Regions from separate parts of the Hydrogenophaga sp. NH-16 genome, predicted to be linked through region 2. Evidence: predicted binding sites of a transcription regulator. Region 2 holds the regulator's gene; each other region holds the start of a gene.

Region 1 (7,396 bases), 1.6 Mb from region 2:
CCCGGCTGGCCGGGTACGAGGAGGCGGCCGACGGCCTGCGCGTGACCTGCGAGAGCGACGCCGTCTACGAGGCCGATGCCCTGGTCGGGGCCGACGGGCTCTGGAGCCGGGTGCGCATCGGCCTGCTGGGCAACCGGCCGGCGCGGGTGAGCGGCCACCTGGCCTACCGCGGCATGGTGGCGGCCAACGAGTTGCCGGACGTGATGCGAGCACCGGTGGTCACCGCCTGGCTTGGGCCCCGCCTGCACGTGGTGCACTACCCGGTGCGGCGCGGTGAGTGGTTCAACGTGGTTGCGGTGGTCGAGGGGCTGCTCGGTCGCGGCCACGGCGGCCCGCCCGGCAGCGACCCCCAGAGCTGGAGCCACCAGGCGCGGCAGGCCGACCTGTTGCGCGCGCTGGGGCCGGTCTGCCCGGACCTCAGGGCCATGCTCGACCGGGTGGGGGAGTGGAAGCTCTGGGCGCTGAACGACCGCTCGCCGGTGGCCGGACCCGGCGAACACGCCCGCGGCCGCGTGGCCCTGCTGGGCGATGCGGCCCACCCGCTGCGGCCCTACCTGGCGCAAGGAGCGGCCATGGCCATCGAAGACGCCTGGACGCTCGGTCGCCTGGCCGGCGCGGCCCAGGGCCCCATCGACTGGGCCACGCTGTTTGCGCGCTACGCGCAGACCCGCTGGCAGCGCAACGCGCGCGTGCAGGCCCGCTCGCAGCGCAACGGCACCATCTTCCACGCCAGCGGGGCCCTGCGCCTGGCGCGCAATGCGGCCATGGCGGTGCTGGGCGAATCGCTGATGGACAATCCCTGGCTGTACAGCGGGCCGCCCGATCCCCTCGCGGCCTGATCACTTTCCAAGGAGCCGACCCATGCCCAGCCAGCCACGCCGCCAAGCCATTGCCGCCACCATCGCCGCAGGGATGTTTTTTGCACTCGGTGCGTCGTCCACCTTCGCCCAGACCGCCTGGCCCAGCAAGCCGCTGAAGATGGTGGTCGGTTTCCCGGCCGGATCCTCGCCCGACCTGACCGCGCGCCTGCTGGCCGAGCCGCTGTCGCAGGCGCTGGGCCAGCCGGTGATCGTCGAGAACAAGGCCGGCGCGGGCGGCAACATCGGTGCCGACGCCGTGGCCCGCGCCACCGACGACCACACCATCGGGCTGATGATCAACGGCAACCTCACCATCGCCAAGATCCTCAACCCCGCCACCACCTACGACCCGCTCAAGGACCTGCAGCCGGTCTCGCTGATCGCGGTCTCGCCGCTGGTGCTGGCGGCGCCCGCAGGCGCACCGGTCGGCAAGGCCTTCTTCGACCAGGCCAAGGCGCAGGGCGACAAGCTCAACTACGGCACCCCCGGCGTGGGCACGGTGGCCCACCTGGGCATGGAACTGCTCAAGGCCAAGGCCGGCATTGCGCCGGTGCATGTGCCCTACCCGGGCAACCCGCAGGTGATCACCGGGCTGATCGGCGGCCAAGTCCAGATGGCGCTGCTGCCACCAGGACTGGCGATGGCCCAGGTCAAGGGCGGCAAGCTGCAGGCTGTCGGCGTCACATCCACGGGCCGCAGCAGCGTGGTGCCCGAGGTGGCGAGCCTGGCCGACGCGGGTGTGCAGGGTCTGCAGCTGGAGATCTGGAACGCGGTGGCCGCACCGGTGGGCATGCCCAAGGCCCATGTGCAGAAGCTGGCCACGCTGCTGGCCGAGATCGTGCGCCGCCCCGAGATCCGCCAGAAGATCCTGAACCAGGGCTGGCAGGTGGCGGGCACGTCGCCGGAAGGTCTGGCCAAGCGCATCGCCGCCGACACCGCGGCCATGGCCGACGTGATTCAGAAGAACAACATCAAGGCGAATTGACGCCGAGACAGGCGGCCATGTCCGCCAGCTCGGCATCCAGCGCCTGCCGGAACTCCTGGTCTTTCGGCGCCTGTCCATTGACATGGCCGATGTCGGCCTGCAGGCGCCCACCCACCACCGACAGGTTGCCCCAGCCGATCACTTCGTCGCGCCACAGCAGCGGCAGCGCGTAGTAGCCGCGCACGCGCTTCGCGGGCGGGGTGTAGGCCTCGAAGCGGTAGGCCCAGCCCCAGAGGCGCTCGAAGCGGCCGCGGTCCCAGACCACGGGGTCGAAGGGGGCGAGCAGGCGCACGCGCTCTTCCACTTTCCAGCGGCGCGCGGCGGGGTCTTCGCCCTCAGGCCAGAACCAGCGCACGCCGTCCAGCTCGGCATTCGGCAGGCGCTGGGTGGCGCGTTGCAGCGCCGCGCGCAACAGGCCCTTCCACTGCGGCACCGCGTGCTGCAGCATGGCCACCAGCTGGCGCAGGCCGGGCTGGGGCAGGGGCGCGTACTTGTTCACCAGCACGTCCACCAGCCGGTCCAGCGTGGCGGGCACATCGTCGGGCGCGGTCTGCGGCTGGTGAGCCGTATAGAGGCGGATGCCGTTGTCGCGCCGCGCCACGCGCAGCAGGCCGCGGTAATGCATCGCGTCCAGCAGCTGGGTGCTGGCCTTGGACCGACCACCGAAGCCGTTGGTGGTGTGGCCGTGGGCGAAGTGCTCGTCCACCTCGCGTGGGTGGGCCTCGCCGCGTGCGTGCACGAAGTGCCAGACCGCCTCGGCCTGCGCCCAGCGTTCGGCGGGCCATTCGCGCAGCGCGCTGCGCGGGTGCATGAGCGCGTGCAGCTCGGGTGTGACGAAGCCGTAGTTGACGAAGAAGTCCTCTTCGATCGCGAGCTTCGGGTAACGCCGTTCCAGGTCGCCCACCCGGTAGCCCTGGACTCGGTGGCGCAGCGTCAGGTCCTGTGCGCGGGTGGGCGAACGGATCGGGTCGGCCTGCACAAACCCCAGGCGATCGATGGCTTTGGGCAGGGTGGTGGGGGCGAAGAGGCTGCGCGCCACGGCGTGGCGGCGCAGGTGGGCGAGGGTGATGGCGGCCATGCGCCATCATGCCGGAGTCAGAGTGCTGTTCTGAGTGTCCAGATCTCGGGGAACAGCACCACGTCCAGCATCTTGCGCAGGTAGCTCACGCCACCGGTGCCGCCGGTGCCGCGCTTGAAGCCGATCACGCGCTCGACCGTGGTCACGTGGCGGAAGCGCCAGAGGCGGAACGCATCCTCCAGGTCGGTGAGTTCTTCGCCGAGCTGGTAGAGGTCCCAGTGCTGCCTGGGGTTGCGATAGACCTGCAGCCAGGCCTGCTCGACCGCCTCGTTGGCCTCGTAGGGCTGGGTCCAGTCGCGCTGCAGATGCGAGGCCGGCACCGCGATGCCGCGGCGCGCCAGCAGGCGCAGGCTCTCGTCGTACAGCGAGGGCGCTTCGTAGGCCGCCTGCACCATGGCCGCGCGCTCCGGGTGGTGCGCATGGGGCTTGAGCATGGCGGCGTTCTTGTTGCCCATCGCGAACTCGATGCAGCGGTACTGGAAGCTCTGGAAGCCGCTGGAGTGACCGAGGTAGGGCCGGATGGCGCTGTACTCGGGCGGTGTCATGGTGGCCAGCACGTCCCAGGCGTGCACCAGCTGTTCCATGATTTTCGAGACGCGCGCCATCTGCTTGAAGGCGGGGTTCAGCTCGTCGGCCGCGATGTTGCGGATCGCGGCGGTCAGCTCGTGCAGCATCAGCTTCATCCAGAGTTCGCTGGTCTGGTGCTGCACGATGAACAGCATCTCGTCGTGCGCGGGTGAGAGCGGCTTCTGCGCGGTCAGGATGGCGTCAAGCTGCAGGTAGTCGCCGTAGCTCATGTCGTGGCTGAAATCCAGCTGCGCCTTCTCGTCGCGCACGATGGATTCGGTGGCCGAGGCGGGCGTGCTGCCGCCGGTGTCGTGGTAGGGGCAGGTCATGGCGTCTCCTCTCAGGTCACCGCATGTTTCTGGTTGAACTCGGGGCGCTTCCACTCGCCCGATTCGAGCACCTGCTTCAGGTACTCGACCGCGTTCCACACGTCGACAAAGCCGATGTACAGCGGCGTGAAGCCGAATCGCAGGATGTCCTTGTGGCGCCCGCCGTCGCCGGCGCGGTAGTCGCCGATCACGCCGCGCGCGATCAGGGCCTGCACGATGGCGTACGCCCCTTCGTCTCGGGTCAGACAGACCTGGGAACCGCGCAGCGCGTGTTCCCGTGGCGTCGCCAGACCCAGGCCGTGGCCCGCGCAGCGCTCTTCGACGAGTTGAATGAAGAGGTCGGTCAGCGCCAGCGACTTGGCGCGCAGCGCGGCCATGCCGCCGAAGGGCTCGGCGCCCAGCACGGTGTCCACACCGCATTCCAGCGCGGCCAGGCTGATCATGGGTTGCGTGCCGCACTGGTAACGCGTGATGCCCGGTGCGGGCTGGTAGTCGGGCGTGAAGGCGAAGGGCGCGGCGTGGCCCCACCAGCCGGCCAGCGGTTGCCAGAAGCGGTCGGCGTGCAGCGGGTTGACCCAGACGAAGGCGGGCGCGCCGGGGCCGCCGTTGAGGTACTTGTAGCCGCAGCCGACCGAGAAGTCGGCCTTGGCCTTCTTCAGGTCCACCGGCACCGCGCCCGCGCTGTGCGCCAGGTCCCACACGGTCAGGATGCCCTCGGCGTGCGCGGCCGCGGTCACGGCCGCCATGTCGTGCATGGCGCCGGTGCGGTAGTTCACGTGCGTGAGCATGAGGATGGCGACCTCGGCGGTCAGCGAGGCGGCAATCTCCTCGGGCTCGACCAGCACCAGTTCCATGTCGTGCTGCTTGCACAGCGCCTCGGCGATGTAGAGGTCGGTCGGGAAGTTGCTGCGCTCGCTCACGATGCGCTTGCGCTGGGGTGCGTCGGCGGCGGCGATGTTCATGGCCGCGCTCAGCACCTTGAACAGGTTGACCGAGGTGCTGTCGGTGGCCACCACCTCGCCCGGGCCGGCGCCGATCAGTCGGGCAATCTTGTCGCCCACCTTGCCCGGCATCTGGAACCAACCGTGCTTGTTCCAGCTTTGAATCAGGTCGGTGCCCCATTCCTGCGTCACCACCTGGGCCACGCGGCCGGGGGCGGCCCGCGGCATCACGCCCAGCGAGTTGCCGTCGAGGTAAATGGTGTCGACGGGCAGGTTGAACTCGTCGCGCAGGTCGCGCAGCGGGTCCTGGATGTCCCTCTGCAGGCAGTCTTCTTTGGTGGTCATCGGTGGGTCTCCTTCGGGTTCACAGTTCACGCAACACCGCGCGCACCGGGCTGGCGTCGGCGGTGGTCAGCTTCATGGGCAGGGCAATCAGCTCGTAGTCGCCCTCGGGCACGTCGTCCAGCAGCAGGTTCTCCAGCACGCGCAGGCCGCGCCGGCGGATGGTCTGGTGGCTGTCCAGGGTCTTGCTCTCGGCCGGGTCGATGCTGGCGCTGTCGATGCCGATCAGCACCACGCCGCGGTCGGCCAGCAGGGCCACGGTCTCGGGTGCGAAGGCGGGCAGGGCGGTATCGAAGCGGTCCTGCGGCATGCGCTCGTAGACCCTGACCAACACCCGTGGCGGGAGGCCGTCCATCGCGTGCGCGATGTGCTCCGGCCGCACCAGCGGCCCGCAGCCGATGGCGTGGACCACCCGGCACGGGCCGATGAAGGCCTGCAGGTCCACAGCGCCGATGGCCGCGCCCTCGGGGTCGTAGTGCAGCGGCGCGTCGGCGTGGGCGCCCACGTGCGGGCTCAGCGTGATGGCACTCACGTTGACCGGGCAGCCGGGGCCGATGCGGGCCACCCACTGTTGCGAATAGGCCGTGTCGCCCGGAAACACGGGCGATCCGGCATGCACAGGAGGGGAAATGTCCCAGAGCTTTTTCATGGTTAGCGGAAGGTAGCACCCACGAAAAAACCGTGGTGTCGGTTATTCCCAACGATCAGACAATAATTTAAACCTAAAGCAAATCGGATGCAGGGCAAAGAAATCCGGCCAGACTTTGATTAAAAGCAAATGAGAACCACTCTCGTTTGATTACATTGAAAACATCTCTTCTTCCAATGTCGGGTTCCACCATGTCCACTGCCCCGTCCCCTTCCTGCACCGGCGCCTGCCCGGACGCCCGCGACACCGCGCCGCGTACCCTCGACGCCTGGCCCCTGCGCACCCCGGCGCTGCTGCAGGGTTTTGCGACGGTGCACGACCCCGAGGTTCGCCGGACCCTGCACCGCCTGGCCGAGATCGGCTTCCTGCCCGGCGAGGTGGTCGAAATCGTGGCGCGCGCCGGCGGCCGTGGTGGGCCGATCGCCGTGCGCGTGGGTGGCTCGACCTTCGCGCTGCGGGCCCACGAGGCGGCGCTGCTGCGCGTGCGGGAGGCGGCATGAACGGCGCTGTGGCACTGCCCCGCCTGGCGCTGCTGGGCAACCCGAACTGCGGCAAGACCGCGCTGTTCAACCTGCTCACCGGTGCGCGCCAGAAGGTCGCCAACTACGCCGGCGTGACGGTCGAGCGCAAGCAGGGCTGGCTGGAAACCCCGCAGGGCCGGCGGGCCCAGGTGCTGGACCTGCCGGGCACCTACAGCCTGGAGCCGCTGAGCCAGGACGAGTCGGTCACGCGCGACGTGGTCACCGGCCGGCTGCCCGGCGAGGCGCGGCCCGACCTGCTGGTCTGCGTGGTCGACGCCACCCACCTGCGGCTGAACCTGCGCCTGGTGCTCGAAGCCCAGGCGCTGGGCCTGCCGATGGTGCTGGTGCTGAACATGGCCGACGTGGCGCAGGCGCGCGGCGTGCGCATCGACATGGATCGCCTGGCGGAGGAGCTGGGCCTGCCGGTGGTCCCGGCCGTGGGTGTGCAGCGCGACGGCGCCCAGGCCCTGCTGCGCCAGCTCGACGAGCTGATGGCGGCCGGTCTGCCGCCAGCGCAAGCACCCGGCGACCTGGGCGTGGCGACCGACCCCGGGCACCTGAACCTGCGCGTGCGCACGCTGCTGGCCGCGGTGCTGGACGAGCCGCCGCGCCGCTGGACCGCCGACGACCGCATCGACCGCTGGGCGCTGCACCCGGTCTGGGGCTATGCGCTGCTGGCAGGCCTGCTGCTGCTGATGTTCCAGGCGGTGTTCGCCTGGGCCGCCTGGCCCATGGACCTGATCGAGGCCGGCATGGGCTGGCTGGGCGAACAGGTGGCTGCGCACATGGCCGAGGGGCCGCTGCGCAGCCTGCTGGTCGACGGCGTGATCGCGGGCGTGGGCGGCGTGCTGGTGTTCCTGCCGCAGATCCTGGTGCTGTTCCTGTTCATCTTCCTGCTCGAAGATTCGGGGTATCTGCCGCGCGCGGCTTTCCTCATGGACCGGCTGATGGGCAGCGTGGGGCTCTCGGGCCGCTCGTTCATTCCACTGCTGTCCAGCTTCGCCTGCGCGGTGCCGGGCATCATGGCCACGCGCACCATCAGCCACTGGCGCGACCGCTGGCTGACCATCCTGGTGGCGCCGCTGATGACCTGCTCGGCGCGGTTGCCGGTGTATGCGCTGCTG
Region 2 (7,396 bases):
TTCTCCATTGCAGCCGTGATTTACGGCGTGGTGGGCATGCTGGTGGGCGTCATCATCGCGGCCCAGCTGACCTGGCCCGAGCTAAACATGGGGATCGAATGGATCACCTACGGCCGCCTGCGGCCGCTGCACACCAACGCCGTGATCTTTGCTTTCGGCGGCAGCGTGCTGTTTGCGACCAGCTACTACGTCGTGCAGCGGACGTGCCACACCCCCTTGTTCTCCAACAAGCTGGCTTGGTTCACCTTCTTCGGCTGGAATGTGGTCATCCTGTCCGCGGTGGTCACCCTGCCAATGGGCCTGACCCAGAGCAAGGAGTACGCCGAACTGATCTGGCCGATCGACTTGCTCATCGCCGTCACCTGGGTGGCCTACGCGATCGTGTTCTTCGGCACCGTCGGCATCCGCAAGGTGAAGCACATCTATGTGGCCAACTGGTTCTTTGGTGCCTACATCATCACCATTGCCCTGCTGCACATTTTCAACAACCTGTCGATCCCGACCAGCCTCACGCATTCCTACTCCGCCTATGCCGGCGTGCAGGATGCGATGGTGCAATGGTGGTACGGCCACAACGCCGTGGGCTTCTTCCTGACCGCCGCCTTCCTGGGCATGATGTATTACTTCATCCCCAAGCAGGCCGAACGTCCGGTGTACTCGTACCGCCTGTCGATCGTTCACTTCTGGGCCCTGATCTTCACCTACATGTGGGCGGGCCCCCACCACCTGCACTACACCGCGCTGCCCGACTGGGCGCAGTCGGTCGGCATGGTGTTCTCTCTCATCCTGCTGGCCCCCAGCTGGGGCGGCATGATCAACGGCATCATGACCCTCTCGGGTGCATGGCACAAGCTGCGTGACGACCCCATCCTGCGCTTCCTGATCGTGTCCCTGTCGTTCTACGGCATGTCCACCTTCGAAGGCCCGATGATGTCCATCAAGACCGTCAACGCGCTGTCGCACTACACCGACTGGACCGTGGGTCACGTGCACTCCGGTGCTCTGGGCTGGGTGGGTCTGGTGTCCATGGGTTCGCTGTACTACCTGATCCCGCGCCTGTTCGGCCAGAAGAAGATGTACTCGGTGCCAGCCATCGAACTGCACTTCTGGATCGCCACCATCGGCATCGTGCTGTACATCGCCGCGATGTGGATTGCCGGTGTGATGCAGGGCCTGATGTGGCGCTCGGTCAACCCCGACGGCAGCCTGACCTACACATTCGTTGAATCGGTGAAGGCCACCTTCCCGTTCTACGTGATCCGCCTGGTCGGTGGTCTGCTCTACCTGAGCGGCATGGTGCTGATGCTCTGGAACGTGGTCATGACCGCGATGCAGGGCAAGGCCCACAACGCCCCTGTCATGGCCGTCAACCCCGCCCACGCCTGAGGAGAAGAACAACATGGCACACAATGAACCCGTGACTGGTCACGCAAGGATCGAGACCAGCAACTTCCTGATGATCGTCCTGATCACCCTCGTGGTGGCCGTGGGCGGTCTGGTGGAAATCGTTCCCCTGTTCTTCCAGAAGTCCACCACCCAGCCGGTGGAGGGTCTCAAACCCTATACCGCGCTGCAGTTGGCGGGGCGTGATGTATACGTGAGCGAAGGCTGCTACAACTGCCACTCGCAGATGATCCGGCCGTTCCAGGCCGAGACGCTGCGTTACGGCCCCTACTCGGTGGCTGGCGAGTTCGTGTACGACCGCCCCTTCCAATGGGGTTCCAAGCGCACCGGTCCGGACCTGCATCGAGTGGGCGGTCGATATTCGGATGAATGGCATCGCGCTCACCTGAACAACCCGCGCGATGTGGTCCCCGAGTCCAACATGCCTGCCTATCCGTTCCTGGCTGAAAAGACCGTCGATGCGGACGTGCTGCCCAAGAGAATGGAAGTGTTGCGCACGCTGGGTGCCCCGTACAGCGACGAAGAAATTGCCAAGTCCGTGGAAGAGGTCAAGGGCAAGACACAGATGGAGGCGGTCATCGCCTATCTGCAGGTGCTGGGCACGGCACGCAGCGCCGCCAAGCTCGCGCCCGCAGCCGCTGCTCCTGCAGAGGCTGCTCCCGCCGCCGCACCTGAAGCCGCAGCTCCCGCAGCAGAGGCACAGACGGCCGCGCCGGCTGCCGAGGCGAAGACCCAATAAAGGGGCGAGACCATGGACATCAACGATCTTCGCAGCATCGTCACGGCGATCAGCCTGCTGACCTTTGTCGGCATCCTGGTCTGGGCCTGGTCCAAACGCAATCAGCGCGATTTCGAGGAGGCGGCCCAGCTGCCTTTCCAGGACGACTGAGCGATTGCGGAACGAACACGAGAAAACATCATGAGCGACTTCATCAGCGACTTCTGGCACCTCTACGTGGCCGGTATCACGCTCGTCAGCATCATCGCCTGCGCGGTGCTGCTGTACATCAGCGGCACGACCAAGGCTGCCACCCACGCCGACAACACCACGGGACACGTATGGGACGGTGACCTGCGTGAGATGAACAACCCCCTTCCCAAATGGTGGGTGTACCTGTTCATCATCACCGTGGTCTTTGCCCTCGTGTACGGCGCCCTTTACCCGATGTTTGGCAAGTTCCAGGGTGCCCTGGGCTGGTCGTCCCAGGGGCAGCACGCCGCAGAGGTGAAAAAGGTCGAGGACGCCATTGCCCCGATCTATGCGAAGTACAACGGCATGAAGCCGGAGGAGATCGCGGCCGACGCCCAGGCGATGGCTATTGGCGAGCGCCTGTTCATGAACTACTGCGCCCAGTGCCATGGTTCCGACGCCCGCGGCGCCAAGTCCTTCCCCAACCTTGCCGATGGCGACTGGCTGGGTGGTTCCGATCACGCCTACATCAAGACTACGATTGCACAGGGGCGTACCGGCGTCATGCCCCCGATGGCTGCGGCTGTGGGTGGTCCTGAAGACGTCAAGGACGTGGCCCACTACGTGCTCAGCCTCTCCGGCAGCCCGAACGATTCGGTTCGTGCTTCGCAGGGTAAGGCCAAGTTCGCAGCTTGCGCGGCATGCCACGGTCCCGAGGGCAAAGGCATGGCAGCGGTGGGTGCCCCCAACCTGACCGACGGCGTCTGGCTGCATGGCTGGGGCGAAGAGGCGATCATTCGTGCCGTCAACAATGGTTTCAACAATCATATGCCGCCGCAGGCCGCGCTGCTGAACGAAGCCCAGATCAACGTGCTGGCTTCCTACGTCTGGGGTTTGTCCAACAAGCCTGCCGCCAAGCAGTGATGGCCTGAAGCCAGTTACTTCTCTCCCGCCAGGTCATCCGTGAGTTCTCCAGCGCCAGACGCCACAAGCACTGTTAAGCCCCCCGTGATTCCCATCGTTCCCGAGACGCCGAAAGGTGTCCCGGAGGACGATGAGGTGATGGTTTCCCTCTACGCCTCGCGAAAGAAGATCCATCCCCGTTCGGTGTCCGGGCTGTTCTCCAAGTGGCGCTGGGCGCTGGTCTGGTTCACCCAGATCATCTTTTACGGATTGCCCTGGCTGGAGTGGAACGCCCGCCAAGCGGTGCTCTTCGATCTCGAAGCGCGCCGCTTCTACATTTTTGGTCTGGTCCTTTACCCGCAGGACTTCATCTACCTGACAGGACTGCTGGTCATCTCCGCGCTGGCGCTGTTCCTGTTCACTGCGGTCGCCGGTCGCCTCTGGTGCGGTTATGCCTGCCCCCAGACCGTCTACACCGAGATCTTTCTGTGGATCGAGAAGAAGGTGGAGGGGGACCGCTCGGCGCGGATCCGGCTGGACGAATCGAGCCTGGACGCCCGCAAGGTCGGCAAGCGTTCGCTCAAGCACGCCCTGTGGGTCCTGTTCGCCCTCTGGACCGGCTTCACGTTCGTTGGCTACTTCACACCCATCCGGGAGCTGGCGAGTCTGAGCCTGGCCGCTTCACTGGGGCCTTGGCAGACCTTCTGGATCTTCTTCTACGGCTTCGCGACCTACGGCAACGCGGGCTTCATGCGCGAGCAGGTCTGCAAGTACATGTGTCCCTACGCCCGCTTCCAGAGCGCCATGTTCGACAAGGACACGATGATCGTGACCTACGACAAGGCGCGTGGAGAGCCGCGCGGAGCACGTTCGAAGAAAGCCGACCCCAAGACCCTGGGCCTTGGGGCTTGCGTCGACTGCACGCTCTGCGTGCAGGTCTGTCCGACGGGCATCGACATCCGCAACGGACTGCAGTACGAATGCATTGGCTGTGGTGCCTGCATCGATGTCTGTGATGAGGTGATGGACAAGGTGGGCTATCCGCGAGGACTGGTCAAGTACTCGACGCAGAACGGCATGGCCAAGGGCTGGACCCGTGAGCAGATGGTCCGCCACGCTTTCCGTCCCAGGGTGCTCGTCTACTCCAGCGTTCTGGCGGTCATCACCCTGGCTGTGTTTGTCAGTCTCTTCCTGCGCACGCCGCTGAAAGTTGATGTGATTCGCGACCGTGGCGCGCTGGCGCGCATGGTGGAGCAGGGGCGCATCGAAAACGTGTTCCGCCTGCAGATCATGAATGCGACCGAGTCGCCGCAGCGCTACCAGATCAGCGTCGACGGTCTTGAGGGCGTGATGATCGCGTCGGAAACCGAGGTGGACGTGCTTTCCACTGAAGTGCGTTCCGCCGCCGTGCGGGTGCAGATCCCGCCCAACGCCGCACCCGCCGGATCGCACCCGATACGGTTCACCGTCCGGTCCACCGCCGCTGATGCGTCCGAGGTCGTGGAGAAGGCGGTCTTCATCGTTCCGCGCTAAACTGGATTTATAAGCCTTATGGAACAAGTCATGTCAGCAATTTCTCGTCCAGTTGACCGCGCACCAAGCACACCTTGGTGGAAGGTCCCGCACATGTGGATGGTGGTGGGCGGTCCTTTGCTGGTCATCATTGCAGGTCTGGTCACCGTGGTCATCGCCGTGAAGAATCCAGACCCTGTGCTCAACAAGTCCGATTACGAGAGGGATCTTGCGGCGGCTCAGCGACTGGAAGGGCAGGCCAAGGTCGATGCGATGGCCAAGTTGCAGCCGGCCCATCAGGCCCGCAATCACGCCGCCTCCCCCGTCGTCCCGGCGGCACCCTCCAAGTAGGACGCCACACCACCGGATGTGACAACACAGGAGTGAAGGTGACGCTCATGAATGCTCAGCGGTGGATGTGGATAGCTTGGCCTGCCTTTCTGGTGGCTGCCGTGCTTGAGATGGTTGTTTTCGCCATGGTCGACCCTGGTGATCTCCATTGGTTCGGCAGCCCCCTGGAGTTGTCTCGCCAAGCCATCTACACCTTGGCGTTCTTTGTGTTCTGGGGCGTCACCATGGCATCGAGCGCGCTGACCACCCTGTTGTCCATGTCTCCGTTCGAAGTCAACCGCTGCCCGGTTCCCGAAGCGGAGCGCCCCCGGGACTGCGCCCGCAACGGCGGGTGCGGCTAACCCTCGGCTTGCACACAAAGAGAAACCCCGCTCAGGCCTTGGGCCCAAGCGGGGTTTCTTTCGTTCAAACGCCCAGACTCAACGGCAGCTCTGAGGGTTCACGATCTGCTTGAGTGCATCGGTGTTCTTGATGTGTACGTAGCGTTGTTTGACTTCGATGGTGCCTTCCTCAACGAACTTCGAGAAAGTCCTGCTCACGGTCTCGAGCTTCATGCCCAGGTAACTTCCAATCTCCTCCCGGGTCATCCGAAGGATGAGCTCTGACTGCGAGAAACCTCGTGCATGCAGACGCTGGACGAGATTGAGAAGGAACGCTGCGAGACGTTCCTCGGCACGCATGCTGCCCAGCAGCAGCATGACACTGTGATCGCGGACGATTTCCCGGCTCATGATCTTGTGGACATGGTGTTGCAGTGTGGTGAACTCCCGCGAGAGTTCCTCGACCTGGTCAAACGGCATCACACAGACCTCGGCGTCCTCAAGCGCAATCGCGTCGCAGGAATGGCGGTCGCTGACGATGCCGTCCATGCCGATGATTTCTCCGGTCATCTGGAAGCCGGTGACCTGGTCTCGCCCATCGGCCGTGGTCACGCAGGTTTTGAAGAAGCCCGAGCGCACTGCGTAGAGCGAAGTGAACTTGTCGCCGGTGTTGAACAGCGCGGTTCCCCGCTTGATCCTCCTGCGCGTGGAGATCACGGTGTCCAGCTTGCCCATTTCCTCGGGATTGAGGCCCATTGGCAAACACAACTCCCGAAGGTTGCAGCTGGAACAGGCGACTTTGATGCTGTGAATGTCCATAAATCTTCCAGATTTCGCCCGAAGCTTAACGCATGGCCACAAGTGCCAGCAAGGCGGGCGCTCTCATCCTCGTTGCGAGCATGGGGGAAAACCCGGGGCTTGGATGGCCCTTGATCTTGATCAAGGGTGCGATTTCCGCCTTGGTGCACATTCGCGCTGAGAACTGGAGAATTGTTTGTGAGTCACGCCATTTCAGACGAATTGCTCAAGCGATTCGACATCCCGGGGCCCCGCTACACCTCGTACCCCACCGCGGACCGCTTTGTAGAAGCGTTCACGGAGAGCGACTACATCCAGGCGCTGGAACAACGTCGGGCAGGCTCGCTCGCGTTGCCGCTGTCGTTGTACGTACATATTCCTTTCTGCGAGTCTGTCTGCTACTACTGCGCCTGCAACAAGGTCATCACCAAACACCACGAAAGGGCTGCGGAATACCTGCGGTATCTGTCGCGTGAGGTGGAGCTGCAGGTACAGCATTTCGGCAAAGGGCATGCCGTGTCCCAGCTGCATCTGGGAGGAGGGACGCCCACCTTCCTGTCCGACGCCGAGCTGGAAGACCTCCTGACGATGATCCGGCGCAACTTCACGCTCGTGCCCGGAGGCGAGTACTCCATCGAGGTTGACCCCCGCACGGTGACGGACCAGCGCTTGCAGACACTGGCCAGGTTGGGTTTTAACCGACTGAGTTTCGGTGTACAGGATTTCGATCCCGCTGTTCAGAAAGCGGTGCACCGGGTTCAGCCGGCCGAACAGGTGTTCGCTCTGGTCGAGACAGCCCGCAAGATCGGGTTTGAGTCGGTGAATGTGGACCTCATCTATGGATTGCCGCTGCAGACCCCTGAGTCGTTTGCCCGTACGCTTGCCCAGGTCAACCAGTTGCGCCCCGACCGCATCGCGCTGTATGCCTACGCGCATCTTCCGGCGCGTTTCAAGCCGCAACGGCGAATCGTCGCTGCCGAGTTGCCCAGCGCGGGAGACAAGCTGTCGATGCTGTCGGCTTCACTGGATGCGATGAGTGATGCGGGGTATGTCTATGTCGGCATGGATCACTTTGCGCTGCCCACGGATGCGCTGGCGGTGGCCAAGCGGCAAGGGCGCCTGCACCGGAATTTCCAGGGCTACAGCACGCAGCCGGATTGCGACCTGATCGCTTTGGGTGTCTCGGCCATCGGCCGCA
Region 3 (7,396 bases), 480 kb from region 2:
TGCGCACCGCGCCGTACCACGCGCACGTGCCCAGCTTCGGCGAGTGGGGCTTCATCGTCGCCAGCCACCGGCCGTTCACGCCGGCCGTCACACCGCTGCCCGAGGGCCTGCGCTTCCTCACGCCCCAGACCCTGCCGCTGCTGTTCGACTTCCCGGCCGACATGGGGCGCGTGCCGGCCGAGGTGAACCGCCTGTCGAACCAGGTGCTGGTGCACACCTACGAAACGGAATGGGGAAAGGTCTCGAAGTGAAGGGCCCATGTCACTGACGCGGCGCGACTGCCTGGGCTGGCTGGGCGCGTCGGCGGGGGCGGGCCTGCTCGGCTGCCAGCCGGCGCCGAGCGAGGTGACGGGCGGCTTCACCGGACCCGACCCGGCGCGCGGCCACCGCTGGCGCGATGCGGCGCTGGCCCAGCCGGCCGAACAGCGCCGCGCCGACGTGCTGGTGCTCGGCGGTGGCGTGGCCGGGCTGGCGGCGGCGCGGGCGCTCACGATGGCCGGGATCGAGGACTTCGCGCTGCTGGAACTGGAGCCCGAGGCCGGCGGCAATGCGCGCGCCGGGCGGCTGGGTGGTCTGGCCTGTCCACTGGGCGCGCACTACCTGCCCGTGCCCTCGGACGACGCGCCCGAGCTGCAGGGCTGGCTGGAGCAGATCGGCCTGCGCCAGCGCGTGGCCGGCCGCTGGACCTACGACGAGCGCCACCTTTGCCACAGCCCGCAGGAGCGTCTGTACTGGAACGGCACCTGGCACGACGGCCTGCTGCCGCTGGACGGTGTGGCGGCGTCCACGCTGGAGCAGTACCGGCGCCTGAGCCGCCTGATCGACGAGGCCCGGCGCTCGCAGCGCTACGCCATGCCGGCGGTGCGCGTGCCGGTGACCGACACCGTGCGCGCGCTCTGGGCGCAGAGCTTTGCGCAGTGGCTCGATGGCCATGGCCTGAACGACCCGCAGCTGCGCTGGTACCTCGACTACGCCTGCCGCGACGACTACGGCGCCGGTGCCTCCGCGGTGAGTGCCTGGGCCGGCATCCACTACTTCGCCAGCCGCCACGGCTTTCCCTCACCGGGTGATGAGGGCGAGGCCGAGCCCCTGCTGACCTGGCCCGAGGGCAACGCCTGGCTGGTGCAACGGCTGGCCATGGGACTGGGCGACCGCCTGCACACGGGGCAGGGCGTGCTGCGCGTGCGCCCGGGGCGCCAGGGTGTGGCGGTCGACAGCGTGTCGCCGGACGACGGGCGGATCACCCGCTGGCAGGCCCGCGCGGCGGTGGTGGCGCTGCCGGTGTTCATCGCCCGGCGGGTGATCGATCCGCTGCCGCCGGTGGTGTCGGCGCGGGCGGCCGGCCTGCGCATGGCGCCCTGGGCCGTGGTCAACCTGCTGCTGGACGACGCTCCCAAGGACCGCGGCGGCGCCCACCCAGGCTGGGACAACGTCACCTATGGCACCGCCGGCCTGGGCTATGTGGACGCCAGCCACCAGTCGCTGCAGCGGGTGGCCGGGCCGCGCGTGTGGACCTGGTACCTGCCGCTGGGCGACGAGCCGGGCGCGCGCCAGGCGCTGCTGGATCGGCCCTGGACCCACTGGCGCGACCGCGCGCTGGCCGAGCTGTCGCTTCCGCACCCGGACCTGCCGGCGCGGGTGCGCGAGGTGGCGGTGACGCGCTACGGCCATGCGATGGCCATCCCGGCGCCCGGATCGCTGTACGAGGGGCCGTGGCACGACGACCGGCTGGTGTTCGCGCACGCCGATTGGGCCGGCTACTCGGTGTTTGAGGAGGCTTTCACGCGCGGCCACCTGGCCGGGCAGCACATCGCGCGCCGGCTGCGCGGCTGAACGAGAGGGATCAGGCGGCGGGCGCCGCGCCGCGCTCGACCGAACGCCGGACGACCTCGGCCGGTGCAAACAACACCAGCAGCGCATCCATCAGCTGTTGCGCGCGCGCCGAGTGGTCGGCGCCGAAGTTGCAGACGTACACGTCCAGGCTCACGCTGCGCGACTCCGGCCAGGTGTGCACGCACAGGTGCGACTCGGCCAGCAGCACCGTGGCGGTGACGCCGCCCGGGCCCTGCGGCGTGTCGGGGAAGCGATGCCCCAGTTGCGCCACGGCCTGCAGGCCGCTGGCCTGCACCCGCTGCACGGAGGCGGCCAGCAGCCGCTCGGCGTCGGTCAGCCAGGCCTGGTCGCAGCGGCAGCCGCGCAGGTCGGCGGTCAGGTGCAGGCCGTTCACGGCGCTCAGGCGGCGAAGATGGCCTCGGTGCTGGCGAAGCCCTTGACCTCGATCGGGTTGCCGCAGGGGTCGCAGAAGAACATGGTCCACTGCTCGCCCGGCTGGCCCTCGAAGCGCACCTGCGGTGGCAGCACGAAGTCCACGCCCGCAGCGGTCAGGCGATCGGCCAGCGCGCGCCACTCGGACAGCAGCAGCACCAGGCCGAAGTGTGGCATCGGCACCAGGTGCTCACCCACGCGGCCGGTGCGCGTGGTCTTGAACGGCTCGCCCAGGTGCAGCGAGATCTGGTGACTGAAGAAGTCAAAGTCGACCCAGGTGTCGGTGCTGCGCCCTTCGGTGCAGCCGAGCACGCCGCCGTAGAAGCGCCGGGCCTCGTCCAGGTCGGTGACGTGGAAGGCGAAGTGGAACAGGCTTCGGGCGGGCAGCGTGCTGGAGGTCATCCGCGCAGGATATCAGCGCTGTGTCGGGTCGGCGGCCTTCTGGTCGAACTTCAGGAAATACTGGCGCGCCATCGCGACCAGCTGGGCATCGCTGGGGTGGTCGCTGTTGACCACATCGACCACGGCCTTGTCCGTCGCGTGCGCGTTGTGCTTGCACCAGTCGCGGAACTCGATCTTGGCGCTGGCCGGACCGGTCAGCAGCACCTCGGATACACCCTCCAGCGAGTCCGCGATGGCCTTGAAGAAGTCCTTGTCGGCGCCGACGTGCCCGTGCTTGGGCGTGTGCTGCTGGCGCGCCTTGACGCGCTGCGCCTCGATGTGCTCCTTGTCGAACATCAGCACGTGGGCCTGGCTGTGGTCCATCCAGACGACGGCGTGGAATGTGGTCATGCAAAGTACTCCTGAAAAAAGTGAGGAAAGAAAAAAAGATCAGTAGCCGGCCGGCTTGGTGGCGCCGCTGGCCTGTTCGGCCTTGTCCTGGCAGGCCACACAGCGCAGGGCCACAGGGTTGGCGTGCAGGCGGGCGGTGGCGATCGCATCGCCGCAGTCCACGCACAGGCCGTAGCTGCCGTCGGCCACGCGCTGCAGCGCCTCGTCGATGGCGACCAGCTCGGCCGACTCGCGCTCTTCCATGGCAAACGCCAGGTCGCGCTCGGCATCGGCCTGCGCCCAGTCGTCGCTTTCGGTTTCGCGCGCGTTGGCCGCGGCCTCGGCGCGGCCGATCTTGCCGCCACGCTGCGCCCGCAGCTGCGCCAGCACGTCGGCGCGCATGGCCTGCAGCTGCTGTCGGAAGGTGTCGGAAATGGGGGTGTTCATGGTTCTCCTCGTGTGTGGGTTCTGGGTCGGGCGGGTCCTGGGACCACGGTTTCATGGTGCGCCCGACTGTGTGTGACTGCCTTGATCAGCGTCAAGCCTGCCGCCGTTCAGGCCCGTTGCCAAGGGGAAATCCCCGGCGGAAAACACGGCATTCCCACGCAGAATCGGCGGCTTCACTTTCAAGAATCTGCAGGAGAAACAACGATGTCCGCTGTCGACTACAGCCGCTACCAGACCCTCGACATCACACGCCGCGGACCGACCGTGGACGGCGTGCCCTCGGTGCTGGACATCCGCATGAAGGCCGACGGCCCCGGCGGCAATGGCAAGCTGCCCACCGCCGGCCACGAGGGCCACTGGGAACTGAGCGAAATCTGGCGCGACGTCGGCCGCGACGACAGCGTGCGCTGCGCTGTGCTGCGCGGCAGCGGCATGGGCTTCTCCGGTGGCGGCGACCTGGCGCTGGTGCAGGACATGGCGACCGATTTCGAGGTCCGCACCCGGGTCTGGAAAGAGGCGCGCGACCTGGTCTACAACGTGATCAACTGCGACAAGCCCATCGTCAGCGCGATGCACGGCCCGGCGGTGGGTGCGGGCCTGGTGGCCGGCCTGCTGGCCGACATCTCGATGGCCGCGAAAAGCGCGAAGATCGTCGACGGCCACACCCGCCTGGGCGTGGCAGCGGGCGACCACGCCGCCATCGTCTGGCCGCTGCTGTGCGGCTTGGCCAAGGCCAAGTACTACCTGATGCTGTGCGACCCGATCAGCGGCGAGGAGGCCGAGCGCATCGGCCTGGTGTCGCTGGCCGTCGACGACGACGCGCTGCTGGACAAGGCCTGGGAGGTCGCTGATCGCCTCGCCTCGGGCAGCCAGACCGCCATCCGCTGGACCAAGTACTCGCTGAACAACTGGCTGCGCCAGGCCGGCCCGGCCTTCGACACCTCGCTGGCGCTCGAATTCATGGGTTTTGCCGGACCGGATGTGCGCGAAGGTGTGGCATCCTTGCGCGAGCGCCGTGCGCCGCGTTACGGTGCCGACACCTGACCATGTTCCACCAGGAGACCGCCATGAGCGACACCAGCGGATTCGGCAAGTTCGTCCCCGGTTTCGAGTTCCTGCAGAACCTCGCGGGGCAGGCCGCCGGCGGCGTCGCGGAGGGCCTGGGCAAGAGCCTGCCGCAGATGCCCAACCTGGGCCACTGGGTGGCGCCGACCTTCAACGTCGAGGACCTGGAAAAGCGCATCGAGGAATTGAAGGCGGTGCAGTTCTGGCTCGACCAGAACGCCAAGGCCCTGGGCGCGACCGTCCAGGCGCTGGAGGTGCAGAAGATGTCGCTGGCCACGCTCAAGGCGATGAACTTCAACCTCGGCGATGTGGCCAACGCGCTCAAGCTCAAGGCGGCCGACACGGTGTCGGGCCTTACCGGCAAGGTGCCGACACAGTTCGCGGGGCTGGAGATTCCCGAGCGCACCTACGGCAACCCCGGCGCCCCGTCCGAGGCGGCCGAACCGGCTCCGGGGCCCGCCGCGCAGCCCAAACCCCGCAAACCCGCCGCCAAGGCTGCGCCGCCAGCCGATGCCGCGCCGGGCGTGGTCGATCCCATGGCCTGGTGGGGCGCGCTGTCGCAGCAGTTCCAGCAGATCGCCAGCACCGCGATGAAGGACATGGCCAAGCAGGGCGCACTGGACGCCACGCGCAACGTGGCCAGCGGGTTGACCGAGCAGGCGGTCAAGACCGCCACGGGCATGGCCGCCAAGGCGGGCCGCTCGGTGGGCGACACCGTCGGCCGCGCGGCCGGCATGGGCTCGGCGGCGGTGCGCGCCGTCACTGGTGGCTCGTCGGCGGCGGACAAACCGGCGGCCGCCAGAAAGCCCGCACCGAAGGCCCGCCGCGCCGCACCCAAGAAGGTTGCCGCGAAGAAACCAGCCACGAAGGCTGCACCTGCCGCGCCCACACAGCCCCTGGGTGCGGGCGACTGGCCCATGCCCACCGCGTTCTTCCCTGGCTTCCTGCCGGCGTCCGGTGCGGCCGCGAAAAAATCGCCCGCCGCCAAGGCCCCTGCGACCAAGAAGACCGCTGTCCGCAAGACCGCGGCCAAGAAGGCCCCGCGCCGTCGCTGAACTCCGGGAAGGTCTGCCACCGCCATGAAGCTGTTTCCCTACGCCCACGCGACCCACCCGCAGTGGCGCATGGCCGCGGCCCTGGTGCTGGCCCAGCTGCGCGCGCAGATGGCCCTGCCGGCCTACGCCGCCACGCCGTCGCTCGGTCTGCTCTACATCACCGACCACTACGCCACCCAGGCGCAGGCCATCCTCGACCACCTGAGCGCCGAGCTGCCCGAGATCACCGACTGGTCCGGCACCGTGGGGGTTGGCATCGCGGCCAACAACGTCGAGTACTTCGACGAACCTGCGCTGGCGGTCATGCTGTGCGACCTCAGCCCCGACCAGTACCGCGTCTTCAGCGGTGTCGCGCCGCTGCCGGCCAGCGGCAGCGAGCCGTCGGGCTTCGTCGCGCACACGGCGCTGCTGCACGCCGACCCGGGCGCGCACGACCTGGGTGAGCTGGTGGCCGAGGTCGCCGACCGCACGCAGTCGGGCTATGTGTTCGGTGGCCTGGTGGGCAGTCGCTCGGCCAGCGTGCAGTTCGCGGCCAGCAGCGCCGGCCATCTGCGGGGGCAGGGGGCGGTGGGCGGGGTGTTCAGCGGCGGCATCAGCGGCGTGGCCTTCGGTCCGGATGTGGAGCTGATCTCGCGTGTGACCCAGGGCGCGCAGCCGATCGACCGCGAGCGCACGATCACCGCGGTCGAGGGCAACCTGGTGCTGGAACTCGATGGTGAAGCCGCGCTGGACGTGTTGCTGCGCGAACTGGGTGTGTCGCTGGCGCAGCCGCAGCAGGCCATGGAGCGGCTGCGCCGCACCCTGGTCGGTCTCACGCTGCCGCAGCACCGGCAGGACGATGCGCCCGCGCAGCGCCATGCGCGCGGCCAGTTCGGTCCGGAGGTCATGGTGCGCCACATCATCGGGCTGGACCCGGCCCGCCACGGCGTGGCGGTGGCCGAGCACCCGCCGCTGGGCGCGCGGCTGGCTTTCTGTGAGCGCCATATGCAGGCAGCGCGCGCCGACCTGATCCGTGTCTGCAGCGAGATCCGCGAAGAACTGGAGCCCGAGACCCTTGGCATGGGCTCCAGCATGGTGGCGGCCGACCCCGAGCCGGTGGCGGCGCGCCACATCGTCGGCGCCATCTACGTCAGCTGCTCGGGCCGTGGGGGGCTGCACTTCGGGGCGCCCAGCGCCGAACTGCAGATCGTGCGCCGCGCGCTGGGCGACGTGCCGCTGGTGGGCTTCTTCGCCGGTGGCGAGATCGCACACCAGCAGCTCTACGGCTACACCGGTGTGCTGACGGTGTTCACGGCGCCGGTGGTTTAGCGGCCGCCTGCCGCGCCCGGGCGCGCTCGAGCGAGCGGTTGGCGTCCAGCACGTGCAGGCCGTACATGTCGGCGAACTCGTTGATGCCCTTGCCGCTGGCCTCGAAGGCGCGCAGCAGCGCGTCCTCGCGGGCGGCGCGGGCGCTGACCTCGGCCAGCGCGTCGCGGCTGATCTGGTTCACCTCCTCGTCGCGGCCGTGCACGCGCTGCAGGTACTCGTCGGGTGAGAGGCCCGAGGCCTCGTAGGCCTTGAGGATGCGCTGGCGCAGCTTGGGGCGCAGGTCCTCGCGGCTGCGCGCGCCGCGGCGGCGGAACACCTCGATCAGCGCGTGGTGCACCTGTTCAGGCGTCAGGGCTTCCACCGGCTGGCCGCTGAGGTCGTGGCGCTGCTGGCCCGAGGCGATCACCGTGAGGTAACGGGTGGAGCGCGCGTGCAGCGCCAGCGCGGCCTTCAGGCTGTCCTTCTCCAGCACCCCGGGGTGGGCG

What was found. Region 2 encodes FNR, which switches genes on or off when oxygen is low (the NO sensors DNR and NnrR bind a similar motif). Its sites were predicted from a motif close to TTGATNNNNATCAA; they were not measured.
Region 1: DD542_RS22105 (FeoA family protein) is a predicted target of FNR. The motif match lies at 5,867-5,880, and genes of this name have one in related genera.
Region 3: DD542_RS16825 (TraR/DksA family transcriptional regulator) is a predicted target of FNR. The motif match lies at 3,565-3,578, and genes of this name have one in related genera.

The regions. Positions count from the first base shown of each region.
Region 1 covers NZ_CP029344.1:4,578,173-4,585,568, reverse strand. Annotated here, with positions in the region: gene DD542_RS22135 (FAD-dependent monooxygenase) at 1-839, shown strand, start outside; gene DD542_RS22130 (tripartite tricarboxylate transporter substrate binding protein) at 862-1,845, shown strand; gene DD542_RS22125 (crosslink repair DNA glycosylase YcaQ family protein) at 1,832-2,923, opposite strand; gene kynA (tryptophan 2,3-dioxygenase) at 2,941-3,819, opposite strand; gene kynU (kynureninase) at 3,831-5,105, opposite strand; gene kynB (arylformamidase) at 5,125-5,751, opposite strand; gene DD542_RS22105 (FeoA family protein) at 5,943-6,251, shown strand; gene feoB (ferrous iron transport protein B) at 6,248-7,396, shown strand, end outside.
Region 2 covers NZ_CP029344.1:3,007,425-3,014,820, reverse strand. Annotated here, with positions in the region: gene ccoN (cytochrome-c oxidase, cbb3-type subunit I) at 1-1,386, shown strand, start outside; gene ccoO (cytochrome-c oxidase, cbb3-type subunit II) at 1,400-2,143, shown strand; gene DD542_RS14495 (cbb3-type cytochrome c oxidase subunit 3) at 2,156-2,293, shown strand; gene ccoP (cytochrome-c oxidase, cbb3-type subunit III) at 2,324-3,238, shown strand; gene ccoG (cytochrome c oxidase accessory protein CcoG) at 3,377-4,750, shown strand; gene DD542_RS14480 (FixH family protein) at 4,844-5,080, shown strand; gene DD542_RS14475 (hypothetical protein) at 5,128-5,421, shown strand; gene fnr (fumarate/nitrate reduction transcriptional regulator Fnr) at 5,500-6,219, opposite strand; gene hemN (oxygen-independent coproporphyrinogen III oxidase) at 6,397-7,396, shown strand, end outside.
Region 3 covers NZ_CP029344.1:3,487,171-3,494,566, reverse strand. Annotated here, with positions in the region: gene DD542_RS16850 (polyamine aminopropyltransferase) at 1-251, shown strand, start outside; gene DD542_RS16845 (FAD-dependent oxidoreductase) at 259-1,833, shown strand; gene DD542_RS16840 (S-adenosylmethionine decarboxylase) at 1,844-2,227, opposite strand; gene DD542_RS16835 (VOC family protein) at 2,233-2,667, opposite strand; gene DD542_RS16830 (hypothetical protein) at 2,680-3,057, opposite strand; gene DD542_RS16825 (TraR/DksA family transcriptional regulator) at 3,097-3,483, opposite strand; gene DD542_RS16820 (enoyl-CoA hydratase/isomerase family protein) at 3,688-4,527, shown strand; gene DD542_RS16815 (PhaM family polyhydroxyalkanoate granule multifunctional regulatory protein) at 4,551-5,603, shown strand; gene DD542_RS16810 (FIST N-terminal domain-containing protein) at 5,628-6,911, shown strand; gene DD542_RS16805 (ProQ/FINO family protein) at 6,892-7,396, opposite strand, start outside.